One region of the Cupriavidus sp. 10L45 genome, then DNA from elsewhere that is predicted to be linked to it. Evidence: riboswitches for the same ligand, from Rfam matches in the RefSeq annotation. Region 1 holds a riboswitch; the other holds the start of a gene.
What was found. Region 1 has a riboswitch for glycine ahead of gcvT (glycine cleavage system aminomethyltransferase GcvT). Riboswitches for the same ligand answer to the same signal wherever they lie in the genome.

Region 1 (8,932 bases):
CCACCCGATTCCAACGCCCGCCGACCATGCGCCCAGCCTCGCCCAGAACGATGTCGCCCGCCGCGCCGGCGCGCCGCCGCATGCTCCGGTCGTTCGGCACGCTGGCCGCGATGCTCGCGGCACCGGCCGCCTTCGCCCAGCCGCAACCGCAGCCCTCCTCGCAGCGCCGCACGCTGGTGGTCGGCCATCTGCTGGACCGCGTGGGGCCGCAAGCGGATCTGGCGCGCGACTACCTGGCCGGCGCCAAGGTGCTGTTCGATGCGGCGAACGCCTCGGGTCAGGGGCCGCGCATCGTACACGTGGTGCGGGATGCCGATGCCAGCCCGCGCATCGGCACCTCGCAGGCCATCGGCATGGCCGAGTCGGACCATATCGACGTGCTGTTCGGCCCCGGCGACACCCTGCTGCCCGCGCTGGCCACGTCGTCCGAACTGAGCCGGCGCGGCGTGCAGATCGTCGCCCCGCTCTCCGGGCTTTCGCTTGCCGCCGACAACATCTGGTTCACGCGCGCCGACTATCAGGCCGAGCTGGACGCCGCCGTGCGGCAGCTGCGCAGCTACGGCCTCAAGAACATCGTCCTGGCCGTGTCGCCCGACTTCGCCGCCGGCACGCTCGCGGCGGGCTCGCCGTGGCTCGATCGGATGGAGCGCGACCTCGGTACGCGCGCCGTGACGCTGACCGGCAGTGTCGATGACGGCGCGCGCCGCATCGCCGCGACGCGGCCCGGCGCGGTCATCGTGGCCGGCGACACGCTTGCCTACGGCGGCCTTGGCCGCGCGCTGGCCTCGCAGGGTTGGTACGGTTTTCTGGTGGGATTGTCGGCCGTGAGCCCGGCCTCGGCGCGCGAGATTCTCGGCGGCAACTACGCGGGGGGCGTGGTGGTCACGCAGGTGGCGCCCGGCCCGCAGGAATCCACGCTGCGCGTGGTCAAGGAACACGTGGCGCGGATGAAGCAGTACCTCGACGAACCGCCCTCCCCGGCCACGCTGGCCGGCTACATTGGCGCCGCCTGGCTGGTGCGCGCTGCCGGCGCGGCCAAGGCGCCGGGTGCGCTGGAATTGCGCCGCGCGCTGCAGTCGCGCATCGATGTGGGCGATTTCACGCTCGACTTCACGCGCGGGCTGCGCGGCTCTCAGTACGTGCAACTGGCGCCGATCGGCAAGTCGGGCGTGCCGCAGCGCGCCTGACCCGCGCGCCGCTATATCTATTAGTTAGTCGCGCGGCAGCGTGATGCGCACGCGCAGGCCGCCTTCGACACGGTTGTCCAGCGTCAGCTCGCCGCCATGGCGATTGACGATATCGGCGGCAATCGACAGCCCCATCCCCACGCCGCCGGTAGCCCGGCTGCGCGACGACTCCACGCGATAGAACGGCTCCAGCACGCGCTGCAACTCGGCCGGCGGAATGCCGGGGCCGTTGTCGCAGACGTCGATCTGCACGCGCTCGGGGCTGTCCGTCAGCACGATATGCGCGGCGCCGCCGTAGCGGTGCGCGTTCTCGACGAGGTTGACCACGGCGCGGCGCAACTCCGCCGGGTAGGCCAGCAGCGGCGCGGCGGTGCCGGAGAGCCGCACGTCCTGCCCCAGTTCCTCGGCATCGTCGACGATGGCCTGGAGCAGCGCCTGCACGTCCACGCGCTGGCGCGGGCCGGTGCCGTCGTCGCGGTCACGCAGGTAATAGAGCGTGGCGTCGATCAGCCCGTTCATCTCGGCCAGATCCTGCCGCAGGCGGTAGCGCACGTCGTTGTCCTCGATGCGCTCGATGCGCAGGCTCATGCGCGTGAGCGGCGTGCGCAGGTCGTGCGAGACCGCCGCCAGGAAGCGCGACTGCTGCGCCAGCTGCGTGCGGATGCGTTGCTGCATCAGGTTCAGCGCCTTGGTGGCGGCGCGCGCTTCGGCCGGACCCGCATCATCGTCGAGTGGCGGGGCGTGCACATCCTGGGCCAGCCGGTTCGCACCGGTGGCCAGCCGCTGCACCGGCCGCGCGAGCAATCGCGCGCCCACCCACGACGAAATCACGATGGCGATGAACTGGAAGATCAGGCCAGGATGCAGGGGCCAGAGTCCGTGCCAGGGGGGGAAGTGGCGCTGCGGTCCGGGCGGCTCCCCGCGCCGGTCGGGATGGCCGGGACGGAACATGCCGCGCTCCCCGGCCGGGCCGCCCTCGCCCGCCTCCTCGTCTTCCTCGAAACGCGGGCCGCGCTGCGACGGCTGGGGGCGGTGGAATGGCTTGCCGGCGGCGGCGGCCTCCGAGGCCGCCTCGCGCATGCGTTCCTCCCAGCGCGGCGAGCCGGGGCGCGGGAACAGGCCCTCGATGACGGTCACGCCAAGCACGTGCACGGCCACCATGATCGCGGCCATGACCAGGAACAGCCGCAGGAACATCGAATCGAAAAGGTGGCGCCGCATGGTGGGGTCTGTCCGGACGCCGGCGGTGGCGTTCGGCGGCGGGGGGGACGCGGCCATGCGTCAGGAATCCACGTTGACCGTGAAGACGTAGCCCTCGCCCCGCACCGTGCGGATCAGCGCCGAGTCGCGCGGATCGTCGCGCAGTTTCTGGCGCAGGCGCGAGACCAGCAGGTCGATGCTGCGATCGAACACGTCGAGGTCGCGACCGCGTGCCTGGTTGATGAGCAGTTCGCGATCCAGCACGCGGTTCGGGTGCTCGATGAAGGTCAGCAACAGGCGGAACTCGGCGTTCGACAGCGGCACGACCGTGTCTTCCTCGTCGAGCAACTGGCGCAGCGTGGTGTTGAGCCGCCACGCGCCAAACTTGACCTCGTGCCCCGCCGGGGTAGGTGCTGAACGACGCACATCGGCCCGGCTGCGCCGCAGCACCGTGTGGATGCGCGCCACCAGTTCACGCATCTCGAACGGCTTGGTCACGTAGTCGTCCGCCCCCACCTCGAGTCCGACCACACGGTCGGCCAGTTCGGCGCGGGCGGTCAGCATGATTACGGGGATGTCCGTGCGCTCGCGGATCTCGCGACACAGCGTCAGGCCGTTCTCGCCGGGCAGCGAGAGGTCCAGGATGACCAGGTCATAGTGATGCTGCGCCATGGCCGTGCGCATCGACGCCCCGCCTTCGGCCCCATCGGCCGCCATGCCGAACGTGGCCAGGTATTCGGCCAGCATGGCGCGGATCTGGGGATCGTCGTCGACGATCAGCAGGCGGGTAGGCAAGGCGGGAGTGAGGTCCATGGCAAAGCGGGAGGGATGGGAAACGCCGGCGGGCGAGGGCCTGCGCAACGACCGGCGGTCAACTGTACCAGTTTGCAATATTCGCGCTGTGGCGGCTTTGTATCAGGTTCGATACGTGCGCTGTGGATAACTTCGCCTGACAAAACGACGCCCCCGGCACTGCCGCGCCGGGAGCGTTCAACAGGGAAGAGCCAGGCACGCAAGCGTACCCAGCCGCACCGCTAACCGAAGGGCAGGCGCGGCACGGCGCCAGTCGCCGAGGCGTCTGACGCGTCGCCATATTAGAAAGCGCGAGGCGCGCGGTCTTGTCTGCCTTGTATCGGCCGTGATGCTTGGTAGGGGATGCGACTCAACCCGTCACCGGCTTGCCGGGTGCGCCCGGCGTACCCAGCAGCGCCTTGAGATTGGCCAGCCGGTCCTTGGGGCTCATGGCCGGGGTCTCGTCGACGGGAGCCGGCGCTTCTTCGAGTTTCATTTCGGCGATGAAGCGCGAGGGTTCGCAGGAGTAGGTGTCCCGGGCGCGTTTGCGCTTCTTGCACCAGCTGATCTGGAGGCTGCGCTGGGCGCGGGTGATGCCAACGTACATCAGCCGGCGCTCTTCCTCGATCTTCTCGTCGCTCATGTCTTCGTCCTCGCGCGCGTGGGGCAGGATGCCCTCCTCCACGCCCACCAGGAACACGTGCGGATATTCGAGGCCCTTGGACGCGTGGAGCGTGGAGAGCCGCACCGCGTCCGGGTCTTCCTCGCGGCCTTCGAGCATGCTCATCAGCGCCACGGTCTGTGTCAGTTCGAGCAGGTTCTTGCCTTCGTCGCCAAAGCCGTCGGCGTTGTCGAAGCCGGTGGCCTCGCCCTCCCCGGCCTCGGGTTCCGGGCGCGTGCCCTTGCGCTTGAGCCAGTCGAGGAATTCAAGCGTATTGGTCCAGCGCGACTGGGCCTGGCGCTCGTCGAAGGTATCGTACAAGTACGATTCATAGTGGATGCCGGCCATCATGTCGTCGAGCAGCACGGTGGCCGGATCGGTCTTGGCGCGGTCCGCCAGGCGCACCATCGACTCGCAGAACACGCGCAGCGGCTCCAGCTGGCGCGGCTGGAGCTTGCCTTCGATGCCGCCCATCATGGCGGCCTCGAACAGCGACACCTTGGCCTGCCCCGCGAACGTGCCGAGCGCCTCCAGCGTGGTGTTGCCCACGCCGCGCTTGGGCGTGGTGATGGCGCGGATGAACGCGGGATCGTCGTCCGGATTGGCGATCAGCCGCAGGTAGGCGCAGATGTCCTTGATCTCCGCCTTGTCGAAGAAGCTCTGGCCGCCGGACAGCACGTACGGAATCCGCTCGCGCCGCAGGATCTGCTCGAACAGCCGCGCCTGATGGTTACCGCGATACAGGATGGCGTAGTCGCGGAACTGCGCGCGGCGCTCGAACTTGTGGGCGGACAGGCGGAACACCACGGACTCGGCCTCGTGCTCCTCGTCGTTCATCGGATGGATGGCGATGGGGTCGCCCATGCCGTGCTCCGACCACAGCTTCTTGTCGAACAGCTTGGGATTGTTGGCGATGACCGCGTTGGCCGCCTCCAGGATGCGCACCGTCGAGCGGTAGTTCTGTTCGAGCTTGACGACCTTGAGGTCCGGGAAATCGGTCTGCAGGCCGCGCAGGTTGTCCAGCGTGGCGCCGCGCCAGCCGTAGATGGCCTGGTCGTCGTCGCCCACGGCCGTGAACGCCGGCGCGCGCAGGTGCGAGCCGCCGGCCAGCAGCTTGAGCAGCGCGTACTGGCAGGCGTTGGTGTCCTGGTATTCGTCGACGAGGAAGTAGCGCAGGCGGTTCTGCCATTTCAGGCGCACGGCCTCGTCGCGCGCGAACAGCTCGGCGGGCAGGCGGATCAGGTCGTCGAAATCCACCGCCTGGTAGGCGTGCAGCGTGGCCACGTAATTGCGGTAGACCATGGCGGCCTGGTGCTCGTCGGCATTGGCGGCCTGGGCCAGCGCGGTCTCCGGATCGATCATGCCGTTCTTCCACAGCGAGATCGTGCCCTGCACGCTACGGATCAGCTTCTTGTCCGTGGTGGCGAGCTGCTCCTGCACCAGTCCGAAGCAGTCGTCCGAATCCATGATCGAGAACTGCGGCTTCAGGCCGACGTGCTCCGCCTCCATCCGCAAAATCTGCACGCCGAGCGAGTGGAAGGTACAGACGGTGAGCTGCTTGAGCGGAATCCGCTTGCCCTCGCGCGTGGTCTTGCCCTCCATCAGCTTGCCGATGCGCTCCTGCATCTCTTTCGCCGCCTTGTTCGTGAAGGTGACGGCGGCGATGTGACGCGGCTCGAAGCCCTTGTCCTCGATCAGGTGGGCGATCTTTTGCGTGATGACGCGCGTCTTGCCGGACCCGGCGCCCGCGAGGACGAGGCAGGGCCCGTCCAGATAGCGAACGGCTTCGGATTGGGCGGCGTTGAGTCCGTGGGTCATAGGTGGGCGGGTGCCGGATGGCGCACGCTTGGCGGGCGCGCGAAAGGCGTCGATGTTAACACGCAGGGTGGCCTGCGCCGGTGCCTGATGACGGACATCAAGGACGCGAGTGCTACCAGTGTTTCATCGCGGTAACACTTCGTAAAAGTGACGTCCGAGGGGACATCGGGGGCATGGAGATTGCCTCATACGGTCATGCGGGACCGGCTGCGACGCCGTCCTGATGACAAATTCGGCACATTCGGAGGCGATCATGAAAACAATGCGAACCCTGGCGAAAATCACGCTGATCGGTGTCACGCTGGCGGCCTTTGGCGGCTGCGCGGACATGAGCCCCAAGACCCGCAACACCGCCATTGGCGCGGGCGTTGGCGCGCTCGGCGGCGCTGCGCTGACCAACGGCAGCGCGCTCGGCACGGTGGGTGGCGCGGCGGTGGGTGGCGTGGTGGGTAACGTCGTCACGAAGGATCGTTGATCCGGCGCGGGTAGTCCTTACCTCAGGCGGCAGGAATTACAGCCAGCCCCCTCCCCGGCGCCTAGCAAGGTGGCGTCGGCGCCGCGTTGACAAAGGTCAACCCGTCCCGTACATTCACGCGCATCCAACCGGGAGAGCGCGCAGCCATTGCGCCGCCGAAGGGGTATCACCCGAAAACTCTCAGGCACCACGGACCGGTCGGATCGGCATGCAACATGCACACGATGCATGCCGCACTCTGGAGAGCGACACCCGCCCGTGCCAACGCATGGCGAGCGTGTCCACCGAAGGGGCGCGCGATGCGGCAAGCTGCATCGTAATCTCTCAGGTATCGAGGACAGAGGGGTCATCCGCCGCGGCGGATTGGTGGCATTGCCATCGATCCCCACGGCGGATGACCCTTTTTTCGTTTTCGCTGCCGTATTCGCTCCAGAGGATTTCCCATGACGCTCCAGGCCACGCCCCTTAACGCCATCCACCGCTCGCTCGGTGCCCGCATGGTCGATTTCGGCGGCTGGGACATGCCGGTCAACTACGGCTCCCAGATCGAGGAACACAACGCGGTGCGCGGCGATGCCGGCATGTTCGATGTCTCGCACATGTGCGTGGTGGACCTGTCCGGCCCCAACACGCGCGCCTTCCTGCGCGGCCTGCTGGCCAACAATGTCGACAAGCTCCAGACCCCGGGCAAGGCCCTCTACGCGTGCATGCTCGACGAAAAGGGCGGCGTCATCGACGACCTGATCGTCTATTTCTTCGCCGAAGACCGCTTCCGCCTGGTGGTGAACGCCAGCACGGCGCTGGGCGACATCGAATGGATCACGGCCCGCAACGCGGCCACCGGCAGCGGCGTGACGATCACCCCGCGCCGGGGCGACGTGGCGCCGGCCGGCGTGGGCAAGCTGGCGATCATCGCCGTGCAGGGCCCGAACGCGCGCGCCAAGGTGCATGAGGCCTTCCCGTCGACCCAGCCGGCCGACGCACTCAAGCCGTTCAACGCGGTGGTGGTGCGGGACCCGATGGTCGGCGAGCTGATGGTGGCCCGCACCGGCTACACCGGCGAGGACGGCTTCGAGCTGGTGGTGGAGGCCGAGAACGTGGCCGGCATCTGGGAAAAGCTGCAGTCCGTGGGCGTGCGCCCGGCCGGACTGGGCGCGCGTGACACGCTGCGCCTGGAAGCCGGCATGAACCTGTACGGCCAGGACATGGACATCCACACCTCGCCGCTCGACGCCGGCCTGGCCTGGACCGTCGACCTGCAGAGCGAGCGCGATTTCATCGGCAAGTCGGCGCTGCTGGCAGCCGGACAACATAAGACATTTGCCGGCCTGATCCTGCGCGACAAGGGCGGTGTGCTGCGTGCGCACCAGAAGGTGATCACCCCCGCCGGCGACGGCGAGATCACGAGCGGCACCTTCAGCCCGTCCCTCTCCCAATCCATTGCCTTTGCCCGGCTGCCGCAGGGCGTTGTGCCCGGCACCGAGGTCCAGGTCGAGATTCGTGACCGCAAACTGACCGCGACTGTGGTTAAACTGCCGTTTGTGCGCAATGGCAAGGCACTCGTGAGCTGAGGCATCCGCCCGGCTGACACCAACGGTCGCCATCACGCCTGCCCGGCTGGCCCCGGCAGGCGAACCGAAACAAGACAAACACTGCATTCCCGGAGAATCCGTCATGAATTTCCCTGCTGACCTGAAGTACACCGAATCGCACGAATGGGTGCGCGTTGAAGCCGACGGCACGCTGACGATCGGCATTACCGACCACGCGCAGGACGCGCTGGGCGACATCGTCTTCCTGGAACTGCCCGAAGTGGGCAAGTCGGTCGGCGCCGGCGACGCGCTGGCCGTGGTGGAGTCCGTGAAGGCCGCTTCCGACATCTACGCCCCGGTGGCCGGCGAAGTCATCGCCGTGAACGAGGCCGCCAGCGCCGCGCCGGAATCCGTCAACGCCAACGCCTTCGACGCGTGGCTGTTCAAGCTGAAGCCGGCCAATGGCGACGATGTGAACGGCCTGATGAACGTCGACGCCTACAAGGCCAGCGTCGGCGCCTGACGCGCTGCACCAGCCGTCTCCCGAGCCAGGAGACGGCGCCCGAGATGCCCGCGCGGCGGCCAGGCTGACCACCTGCCGCCCCGCCCCACGAGACACTTGCCATGAACGCCCCTCTTCCCATGAACGCCGCCCAAGGTAGCCGGCCCACGCTGGCCGAACTGGAGGCGCGCGACGCCTTCGCCGCCCGTCATATCGGCCCGGATGCCGCCGAACAGCAACACATGCTCAAGGTGCTCGGCTACGAGACGCGCGCCGCGCTGATCGACGCCGTGGTGCCCGCCGCCATCCGCCGCCGCGACGGCATGCCGCTCGGCGAATTCACCGAGCCGCTGACCGAGGAAGCCGCGCTGGCCAAGCTGCGCGGGCTGGCGAACCAGAACCGCGTGCTCAAGAGCTTCATCGGGCAGGGTTACTACAACACGCTCACGCCGGGCGTCATCCTTCGCAATATCTTCGAGAATCCGGCCTGGTACACGGCCTACACGCCGTACCAGCCCGAGATCTCGCAGGGCCGCCTGGAGGCGATGCTGAACTTCCAGCAGATGGTCACGGACCTGACCGGGCTGGACATCGCCAATGCGTCGATGCTGGACGAAGGCACCGCTGCCGCCGAGGCGATGACGCTGCTCCAGCGCGTGAACAAGCACGCCTCGAACACGTTCTACGTGGCGGACGACGTGCTGCCGCAGACGCTGGAAGTGGTACGCACGCGCGCGCTGCCGCTGGGCATCGAGGTCAAGGTCG
Region 2 (8,932 bases), on a different contig from region 1:
CGAGGCGCTGCGCCAGCCGCGCGAGGCGGGGGCCGACGTCGGCGCCATCCCCTACATTCCCCAGGGCGCGCACTACGAGGTGACGGCGGAGCCGGTGATGCGGCTGGACGGCAAGCGCATCGGCACGCTGGTCTTCATGCGCGACATCAGCCGCTACCAGTCGCGCGAACTGGCGCTGACGGCCCAGCTCGGCCAGACCGAGGCGAAGCTCTCGCGCGTGGAGGCGGACCTCGACATCGACGCGCTGACCGGCATCCCCAACCGGCGTTTCTTCCAGCGCGAGTCGCTGCTGGCCGTGACCCGGGCCTACGAGGCGGGCGAGCCGATCGGGCTGCTGATTCTCGACGTGGACCTTTTCAAGCAATACAACGACCTGTACGGCCACCCCTGCGGCGACGATTGCCTGCGCCGGGTGGCGACCGCGCTGACCAGCGTGCTGGTGGGCGAGCAGTTCTGCGCGCGGCTGGGCGGCGAGGAATTCGCGGTGGTGCTGCCGGACGCCTCGCAGGACGAGACGCGCAACGTGGCGCGCCGCATGGTGGCGGCGGTGCGCGACCTGGAGATCCCGCACAACGGCACGCCAGTGCAGCCCTTCGTCACGATTAGCGTGGGCGCGGCCTGTACGGTGCCGGACGCGCCACGGCTGGAGCCGCTGCTGCACCGCGCGGACAGCGCGATGTACCAGGCCAAGCGCGCCGGGCGCAATCGCTTCGTCCAGGACGGGAAGATCTACATGGGCCTGCAGGCATAGTGGCACGCGCAGGGGCTTGCAAAATCCGCAAGCTCCTGTAGAATGCGCCGCTCACCTTGCCCAGGTGGCGGAATTGGTAGACGCACTAGGTTCAGGTCCTAGCGGTGGCAACACTGTGGAGGTTCGAGTCCTCTCCTGGGCACCAAGATTGAAGAAAAAGGCCCCGCGCAAGCGGGGCCTTTTTCGTTGGCGCGATGGTTGTCTCCCCTCTCCCTCAGGGAGAGGGGCGGGGGAGAGGGCTGGCGGTTCAGGCAGCGATATCGCGTCCGGTCACGCCGGCCCTCTCCCCCAACCCCTCTCCCGCAAGCGGGAGAGGGGAGAAAGCACGCGGTACCGCCGCCTGCCGGATGACATCGCCCACCATCTCGGCCGTCACCGCCGACAACGTCCACCCCAGATGCCCGTGGCCCGTGTTGTAGAACACGTTGGCCTGCCGTCCGCGCCCCACGCGCGGCATCATGTTCGGCATCATCGGCCGCAGCCCTGCCCACGGCACCACGCTGCGCGTGCTCACGCTGGGGAAGCAGGTGTTGACCCAGTCGATCAGGGGCCGGATGCGGTCCGCGCGGATGTCGCGGTCGATGCCGTTGAACTCGGCCGTGCCGGCCACGCGGAAACGGTCCACGCCGAGCCGGCTGGTCACGAGCTTGGTCTCGTCGTCGAGCAGGCTGACCGTGGGCGCCGCAGTCTGGCTGGCGGCGTCGGGCAAGTTCACCGTGATCGAATAGCCCTTCACCGGGTAGATGTTCACGCGGTCGCCCAGTTGCGTGGCGAACTGCCGGCTGGCCACGCCGGCGCAGACCACTACGGCGTCGAAGGTTGTCGAACTTGTCTGATTACCGTCGCGGACGGTGATGGTGACCGTGCGGCCGTCCGAGTTGACCACCTGCACGTCCTGGCTGTAGCGCGTGACCACGCCCAGCCGCTGGGCCGCCGCGGCCAGGCCGGAGGTGAACTTGTGGATGTCGCCGGTGGCGTCGCTCTCGGTGTAGTAACCGCCGTAGTACTGGCCGGCCAGCGTCGGCTCGATCGCACGCATTTCCTCGGGCGTGACCGCGCGGCGCGGCAGGCCGCCTTCGGCCAACAGCGTGGAGACCTCGCCGGCATGGTCGAAGCCGGCCTTGTCCCGGTAGATATGGAGGATGCCCTGCCGCTTGAGATCGAAGTCGATGCCTTCCGCCTCGGCCCAGCCGAACAGGTGCGCGCGGGCGGCGATGGCCAGGCGGGCGGTCTCGATCGTGTTGGCCCGGTAGTGCGGCATGGCGGCGATGAACTCGGCGAACCAGCTCAGCTTGTGCCAGGTGGGGCGGGGGTCCACGAGCAGCGGCGCGTCGTTGCGGAGCATCCACTTGATGCCCTTGACCAGCGTGGAGCGGTGGGTCCAGACCTCGGCGTTCGACGCGGAGAGCTGGCCGCCATTGGCGAACGAGGTTTCCATGGCGGCGTAGCGATGGCGCTCGAGCAGTGTGACCGCGAAACCACGTTTGGCGAGGGCGTAAGCGGTCGTCACGCCGGTGATGCCACCGCCGATGACAGCGATTGTCTTCATGTTGTCAGGTCTTCCAGGACGTCGTGGATGGGGGGTACGTGGCGCACCATGCGCGACGCACGCCCCCTCTGTCCTTGACCTGAGAGATTCACGATGCGCGCGGGCGCATCGCTTGCTCCTTCGGTACCGTCGGCTGACGCGAGCCGGGGTTCTTCAGAGTGCAATGGCGTTACCGGTCCTTTGGCCTGAGAGTTTCCGGGGCGGTTGCTCCTTCGGCGCCGGCCTGCCGGGCGGCAGGCACAGTCTCTCCCGATAACGCGGGTAAAACGGGTACGACGGGGGCACTATGCCACGGGCATCGCCGCCTCAGCAACCCCCGGCTAGTCGAGGCTGCGCGGCTTGCGGCCGGTAATCATCGCGCCAATCAGGTTTTCCTTGCCGGCCACGCTGGCGATGATAGCCACCAGCGCGTGCACCACCACCAGCCCGAGCAGCGTGTTGGAGAGCCAGCGATGGATGTCGATGGGCCAGTCCTCGCCCCAGAACGCGTCGAAGCGGGAGAGCCAGCCGGTAACGGCGAGCAGCAGGATCAGGGTCCACATCGCCAGCATCATCACCGCGCCGAGCGGGGTGTGGCTGATGAAGCGCGGCGTGCGGCGCCGGGCCATGGCCCGGGCATGGGCCAGCACGCCGGCGGGGCGCGGCAGCCAGGCGCGGAAGCGCGCGTGTTCGCTGCCGATGAAGCCCCAGAGAATGCGAAACAGCACAAGTCCGGCGGCCACGTAGCCCAGCACGCGGTGCATCTGGTCGCCGGAATCGTCGATGAGGTCGTAGCAGACGATGGCCGCCACGCTCCAGTGCGTGAGCCGCACCACCACGTCCCAGACGCGGAGCGTGGTGGTATTGCGCAGCTGGCCGGCCGGCACCGACATGCTTACTTCTCGATCTCGGACTTCACGATGTCGAGCGTCTTCGTGTCGAAGTAGATCTCGGCCTTCTTGCCGTCCTTGGTGGTGCCATAGATCTCGTAGCAGTTGCCGTCCACCTTGAACTTCTTGATGTTGTAGCCCTGGGCCGCGATCTTGGCCTTGGCGTCGGCCTCGGGCATCCATTCGGACTTCGGATGCTTGTCGCACTTGGCGCCCGCGAAGGCCCCCGTGGAAAACGCACCGGCGATGAGAAGTACGGCCACTTTCAGCATTGCAGCTCCCGCAAGAAGCCCCATCCGGGGCGGATGCCGGAATCGTACGCGGTAACAAGAACAATTCCCAATCAATGTTTTCCCGCACGATGACCTGCATCAAATGCCGTGCGCGCCGCCCGGCGCGGCGGCTATCGGCGTGAACGTCGGCAGCGGGATTGTCCGGGCTGTGGGACAATTCCGCCTCGCCCACACGGCGTGGGTGACGAAGGTGTCTGCATGAAATCGATCGACTGGAAAGACTGGGAAATCTTCTGCCGCGTGGTGGAAGGGGGCGGCTTCACGCAGGGCGCCGAACTGGCGGAAGTGCCCAAGTCATCGGCCAGCGCGGCGGTTGCCCGGCTGGAAACCCAGCTTGGTGTGCGCCTGTTCGAGCGGACCACGCGGCGCGTGCGCGTGACCCAGCGCGGCCAGCAGCTCTATGACCGCGTGGCGCCCCTGTTTGGCGAGTTGCGCGAGATCAGCGCCGAGGCCGCCTCGGTGAGTGCCGAGGTCAGCGGCACGCTGCGCATCGCCACGCCTTACGAGGTGGGTTCGCAGCACCTGTCCGCCTCGCTCTCCAGGTTACTTAAGCTGCACCCGTCGCTGCATGTGGAACTGGACATGAGCTGGGACCAGCCCGACCTGATTCGCCACGGCTATGACCTCGCCTTCGTCATGACCGACACCAACCTCCACGACAGCTCGTTCGCGAGCAAGCGCGTGGTGCTGATCGAGCGTGCGTTCTATGCGGCGCCCGCGCTGATCCGCGAGCACGGTCTGCCGCGCGCGCCGCAGGACCTGAAGGGCTGGCCGACGCTCGGCAACCTCGACGATGTGCAATGGGAATTCCTGCGCGATGGGGTGGAAACCTTCGCCATGGACGTCTCGCCGCGCATCTCCACGCATAACGCTGAAGTCCGGCTCAAGGCCGCGCTGGATGGGCTGGGCGTGGCGCGCATGTCGCCCCGCTTCGTGCACGAGCATCTGGTGCACGGCCAACTGGTGCGCGTGCTGCCCGGCTATACGTCGTCGCCGCTGAAGGTGTACGTGCTGATGCCCGCGCGCAAGCTGATGCCGCCGAGCGTGCGGGCCTTCCTCACTGTGCTCGAGGAAACGCTGGGCGTGCCGGAGACCCGGCGCCCGGCACCGCGCGCCAAGGCGCTGGGGGGCACGGATGGATCGGACAGCGCCGACATCGCCGATACCCCGGACGGTGACGGCGGCGCGGTGGTGATCGGGCTCGACTGAGTTTCCAGGCGAGCCGGTCGGTCAGTAGGGCTGGTCGCCGGGACGGATGTCGAAGCCGAGCGTGTCGGCGATCTCGAGTATCTCTTCGTCGTCTTCGCTGCGCGTGATCCAGCCGCCGTAGGCGTCGCCGCCGGTATCCCAGTTCCAGAGCGTGTAGCCGGCCATGCGTAGCTGCGTGGCGACGATCTCCATGAGCTCGGGCACGCTCGTGCCCTCCAGGAAGTCTTCGTCCTCGGTGTCCTCGGTGCCCCAGTCCACCTCGAGGTCGATCCGCTCGCAAAGCTGGTTCAGGCAGCCGATAAAGGACTCGGCGTCTTTCCAGTCGACATAAAAGCCGGATTCCCAATCGATGATGTCCTTGACCTGCCACAGCAGGCCGGCGGCATCGATCTCGTCTTCCTCGGCGTCTTCCAGCGCTTCCTCGAACAGCGAAAACTGCCGGCTGGTCTGGGCGCTGTCGCCGAGGTTAATCAGCGCGAATAGCCGGCTGATGGCGTCTTGCGCGTCGTCGTCCAGTTCAATTGCCATCTGCTCCTCCTCTGGCTTCGGTATTCATATCCGTCAGGCTGCCACGTTCACGATTTCGCGCTGGCCGCGAGGCGTCACGCGCAGGGCGCGCGACGTGTCCGTACGCTCGATCCATCCGCGTGCCAGCAGGCTGTCGAGCAGCGCCGCGCCGAGCGCCCCGCCCAGATGGGGCTTGCGTTCGCTCCAGTCCGGGCAGGTGCAGGCGAACTGCCGGCGCTTGCGGCGGGTGGCGCCCAGGTCGATGCCAAGCTGCCCCATCGCCTCTGCGCCGGGGGCGCTGAGGTCGACGGCGCTGCCCGACACGATCAGCCAGCCCGCTTCGGACATTCGTTCGAAAAGACCCACCGCAAGTTCCCCAGCCAGATGGTCATAACAGGTGCGAGCCTGCCGCAGCGCCGGCGGCGCCGTGCGGGAGACCGGCACGGCACGCACGCGCGGCGGCTGGCTGGCCAGCGACGCCGACGCAAGCGCCTCGATGGCCACACCAATTTCCGGCGTGGCCAGCCGGTAATAGCGATTGCGCCCACGCGTCTCCACGGCGAGCAGGCCGCCTTCGGACATGCGGGCGAGATGGCCGCTGGTGGACGAGGCCGACAGCCCGGCAATCATCGCCAGTTCGCCGGCCGGCCGCGCGCTGCCATCCATCAACGCCCACAACATGGCCGCACGGCCGGGGTCGGCCAGCAGCCCAGCAAGCTGGCTGATGCCAGGAGCGTATTCCATAGTTCAGTGCGGAGTGAAACGACGGATGAAGTATAGAGCGAGATGCGTACAACCATATAGTGGACAAACGCAACGATATAAAATACTATGTCCACAAATATCCAGGCAGTTCTAATAAAGGAGACATGATGTTGCGCCTGATGATGTACTCGCTGTGGACGGCTGCCCTGTTGACGGTCAGCCCTGCGCAGGCGGCCTATCCGGACCGGCCGATCGTTCTGGTGGTGCCGTTCGCGGCCGGCGGGCCGGCTGACGTGATGGCGCGCACGCTCGCCAAGTCCATGACCACGCGGATCGGGCAGACGATCGTCGTGGAGAACCGGCCCGGCGCCGGGGGGCTCGTGGGTATCTCGGGCGTGACGCGTGCCACGGCAGACGGCTATACGCTGGGCATGGCCGGTACGGGCGCGATGGTCTACGCACCGTTCATTTCTCCCAAGATGCCATTCGACCCGCTCAAGGACGTGGCCTACCTGAGCACGATGGTCTCCACCCCGAACCTGCTGGTGGTCAATGCCAGCTCTCCCTTCAAATCGGTCGCGGATCTGCAGGCAGCGGCCAAGCGCGAGCCGGAGAAGTTCACCGTTGCGTCTGCGGGCGTGGGTAGCAGCACGCACGTGGTTGGCGCGCTATTCCAGCGCGAAGCGGGCATCCGCCTGCGCCACGTGCCATACAAGGGCGGCGCGCCCGCCGTGCAGGACCTGATGGGCGGACAGGTGGACATGTTCATCGCCGAAGTCCCGGCGGTCGCGCACCTGATCAAGGGCGGCAAGCTTCGCGCGCTGATGGTGACGGACACCAAGCGGCTCGCGGCGCTTCCCGATGTGCCCACGGCGGCCGAAGCCGGCTTGCCGAAGGTGCTTGCCGCAGGGGCGTACGGCATCGTCGCGCCACGTGGCCTGCCCGACGATGTGTCCCGCAAGATCGTCGATGCCGTCACCGCCGCATTGCGTACCCCCGACCTCATCGAGAAGTTTGCCGAGCAGGGCGGTATCGCACAGTCCAGCACCCCCGACGCCTACCGCGCGCTGATCAAGTCCGAGCAGGGGCGATGGGGGCCGGTGATCAAGGCAGCAGGCATCACCGCGGAGTAACCGCTTTTGCAGAGGAATCAACAGATGAGCATCAAGACGCGAATCACCGAATTGCTTGGGATCCGCTACCCCATCATCCAGGCGGGCATGAGCTGGGCGTCGTCGAGTTCTCCGCTCGTCGGGGCGGTGTCGAAGGCCGGCGGCCTGGGCGTGATCGCGGCTGGCCCGATGCGGCCCGACGACCTGCGCCGTGCGATTCGCGAAGTGCGCGAGATTATCGATGCGCCGTTCGCGGTCAACGTCGCCCTGTACAACAAACGGGCGGCCGAGCATCTGCAGATCGTGCTGGACGAAGGCGTGCCGATCCTCATCGCGTCACAAGGCAGTCCGCGCGAACACATCGACCGCTTCAAGGCCGCCGGGGTCAAGTGGCTACACGTGGTGGCGCATCCCGACCATGCGCGCAAGGCGGCGTCCGCCGGCGTCGATGGGCTGGTCGTGGTGGGCGGCGAGGCGGGTGGACATCCGCCGCCCAGCGGTACGAGCACGCTGGTGCTGGTGCGATTGATTGCGCGTGCCGTTGACTTGCCGATCGTGGCCGGCGGCGGGATTGCCGATGGCGCGGGCGTTGCGGCCATGCTTTGCCTCGGCGCGGATGCCGTGCAGATGGGGACACGCTTCCTCCTGACCCCCGAGGCCTCGCTGCACGACGCCTACAAGGAGAAGGTGCTGGCGGCCGGGGTGGGCGATACCACGCTCGTGGGCTGGCGTGGCCTGCCGATTCGTGCGGTGCGCAATGCGTTCACCGACGAGTACGAGGCGGCGGAACGGGCAGGTCAGCCGCGCGAGGCGCTCGAGGCGCTGTTCGGCAGCCGGTCGCTCAAGATGGCCGCCCTGGATGGCGATGTCGAGCAGGGCAAGGTCGAGGCGGGCCAGAGCGCCGCGCTGATCGATGGGCTAGTGCCCGCCGGCGTGTTGGTCGAACGCATTGCGGCAGAGACGCGCGAAGCGATGGCGCGTATGGCAAATCAATGGAAGTAGAGAGGTGGGGACATGAGCGAACTGCAGATTGAGGATGTCGGCCAGGTGCGCGTGCTGCGCATGAACCGCCCGGAAAAGCGCAACGCGCTGAACAATGCCCTGACGCGTGGGCTGGTGGAGGCGTTGGCGGCGGCCGAAGCCGATGATGCCGTGCACGTCGTCGTGCTCACGGGCAATGGCTCGGCCTTCTGCGCCGGTGCCGACATCGGCGAGTTCAAGGACCTGACCTCGGACCAGATGTCGCGCGTGGAAGAGCGCGCCGCGCTGACGATGCAGTTGCATCTCAGCGTCTCGCGGATGAGCAAGCCGGTGATTGCCGCCATCAACGGCTTCGCGATGGGCGGTGGTGCAGGGCTGGCCATTGCATGCGATCTGGCCCTCGCCGCGCGCTCGGCCCGCATCGGCTATCCGGAAGTGAAGCATGGCATCGTGGCCGCGATCGTCCTGCCCAATCTGACGCGGCAGATTGGCCGCAAGGCGGCATTTCACCTCGTGGCCACCGGCGAATCGATCGATGCGGAGCGCGCTGTCGCGCTGGGCATGGTCAACGCCGTGCATGACGACCACCTGCTGATGGAGGAGACCATGGCGCTGGCCAGTCGTCTGGCCGAGGTCAGTCGTGCGGCCATGGCCACCACCAAGCAGACGTTCCACCGCGTTGTGGACCTGCCGCTGGAAGCGGGTCTGGAGGTCGGGCGCGAAGCCAACAAGCGCATGCGCAGCTTCGTGCGGACGGAGCGGTAGCGCGCCATGAACAAGCCACTCGAACACATCACGATTCTCGACCTCTCGCGGGTGCTGGCCTGCCCGTTCGCCTCGATGATCCTTGCGGAACTCGGTGCCACGGTGATCAAGGTCGAGCAGCCCGGCGCCGGTGACGAGACCCGCAGTTTCGAACCGCAGGTGGAGGCCGAGGGGGGGAGCGAAAGCGCCTA

Region 2: linked by a shared signal. The riboswitch ahead of AC1DFU_RS05415 (D-amino acid dehydrogenase) and the one ahead of gcvT (glycine cleavage system aminomethyltransferase GcvT) in region 1 are both predicted to bind glycine.

What each region holds. Positions count from the first base shown of each region.
Region 1 is NZ_JBFTJC010000016.1:48,572-57,503, reverse strand. Features, by position in the region: gene AC1DFU_RS24555 (ABC transporter substrate-binding protein) at 27-1,187, shown strand; gene AC1DFU_RS24550 (ATP-binding protein) at 1,212-2,408, opposite strand; gene AC1DFU_RS24545 (response regulator) at 2,469-3,200, opposite strand; gene AC1DFU_RS24540 (UvrD-helicase domain-containing protein) at 3,550-5,658, opposite strand; gene AC1DFU_RS24535 (glycine zipper 2TM domain-containing protein) at 5,912-6,133, shown strand; glycine riboswitch at 6,253-6,340, shown strand; glycine riboswitch at 6,362-6,484, shown strand; gene gcvT (glycine cleavage system aminomethyltransferase GcvT) at 6,577-7,704, shown strand; gene gcvH (glycine cleavage system protein GcvH) at 7,808-8,188, shown strand; gene gcvP (aminomethyl-transferring glycine dehydrogenase) at 8,290-8,932, shown strand, end outside.
Region 2 is NZ_JBFTJC010000002.1:430,442-439,373, forward strand. Features, by position in the region: gene AC1DFU_RS05405 (diguanylate cyclase domain-containing protein) at 1-751, shown strand, start outside; tRNA gene AC1DFU_RS05410 (tRNA-Leu) at 810-896, shown strand; gene AC1DFU_RS05415 (D-amino acid dehydrogenase) at 999-2,300, opposite strand; glycine riboswitch at 2,464-2,562, opposite strand; gene AC1DFU_RS05420 (cytochrome b/b6 domain-containing protein) at 2,621-3,172, opposite strand; gene AC1DFU_RS05425 (PepSY domain-containing protein) at 3,175-3,441, opposite strand; gene AC1DFU_RS05430 (LysR family transcriptional regulator) at 3,661-4,671, shown strand; gene AC1DFU_RS05435 (DUF6630 family protein) at 4,693-5,199, opposite strand; gene AC1DFU_RS05440 (ArsR/SmtB family transcription factor) at 5,233-5,922, opposite strand; gene AC1DFU_RS05445 (Bug family tripartite tricarboxylate transporter substrate binding protein) at 6,048-7,016, shown strand; gene AC1DFU_RS05450 (NAD(P)H-dependent flavin oxidoreductase) at 7,041-7,997, shown strand; gene AC1DFU_RS05455 (enoyl-CoA hydratase/isomerase family protein) at 8,010-8,741, shown strand; gene AC1DFU_RS05460 (CaiB/BaiF CoA transferase family protein) at 8,748-8,932, shown strand, end outside.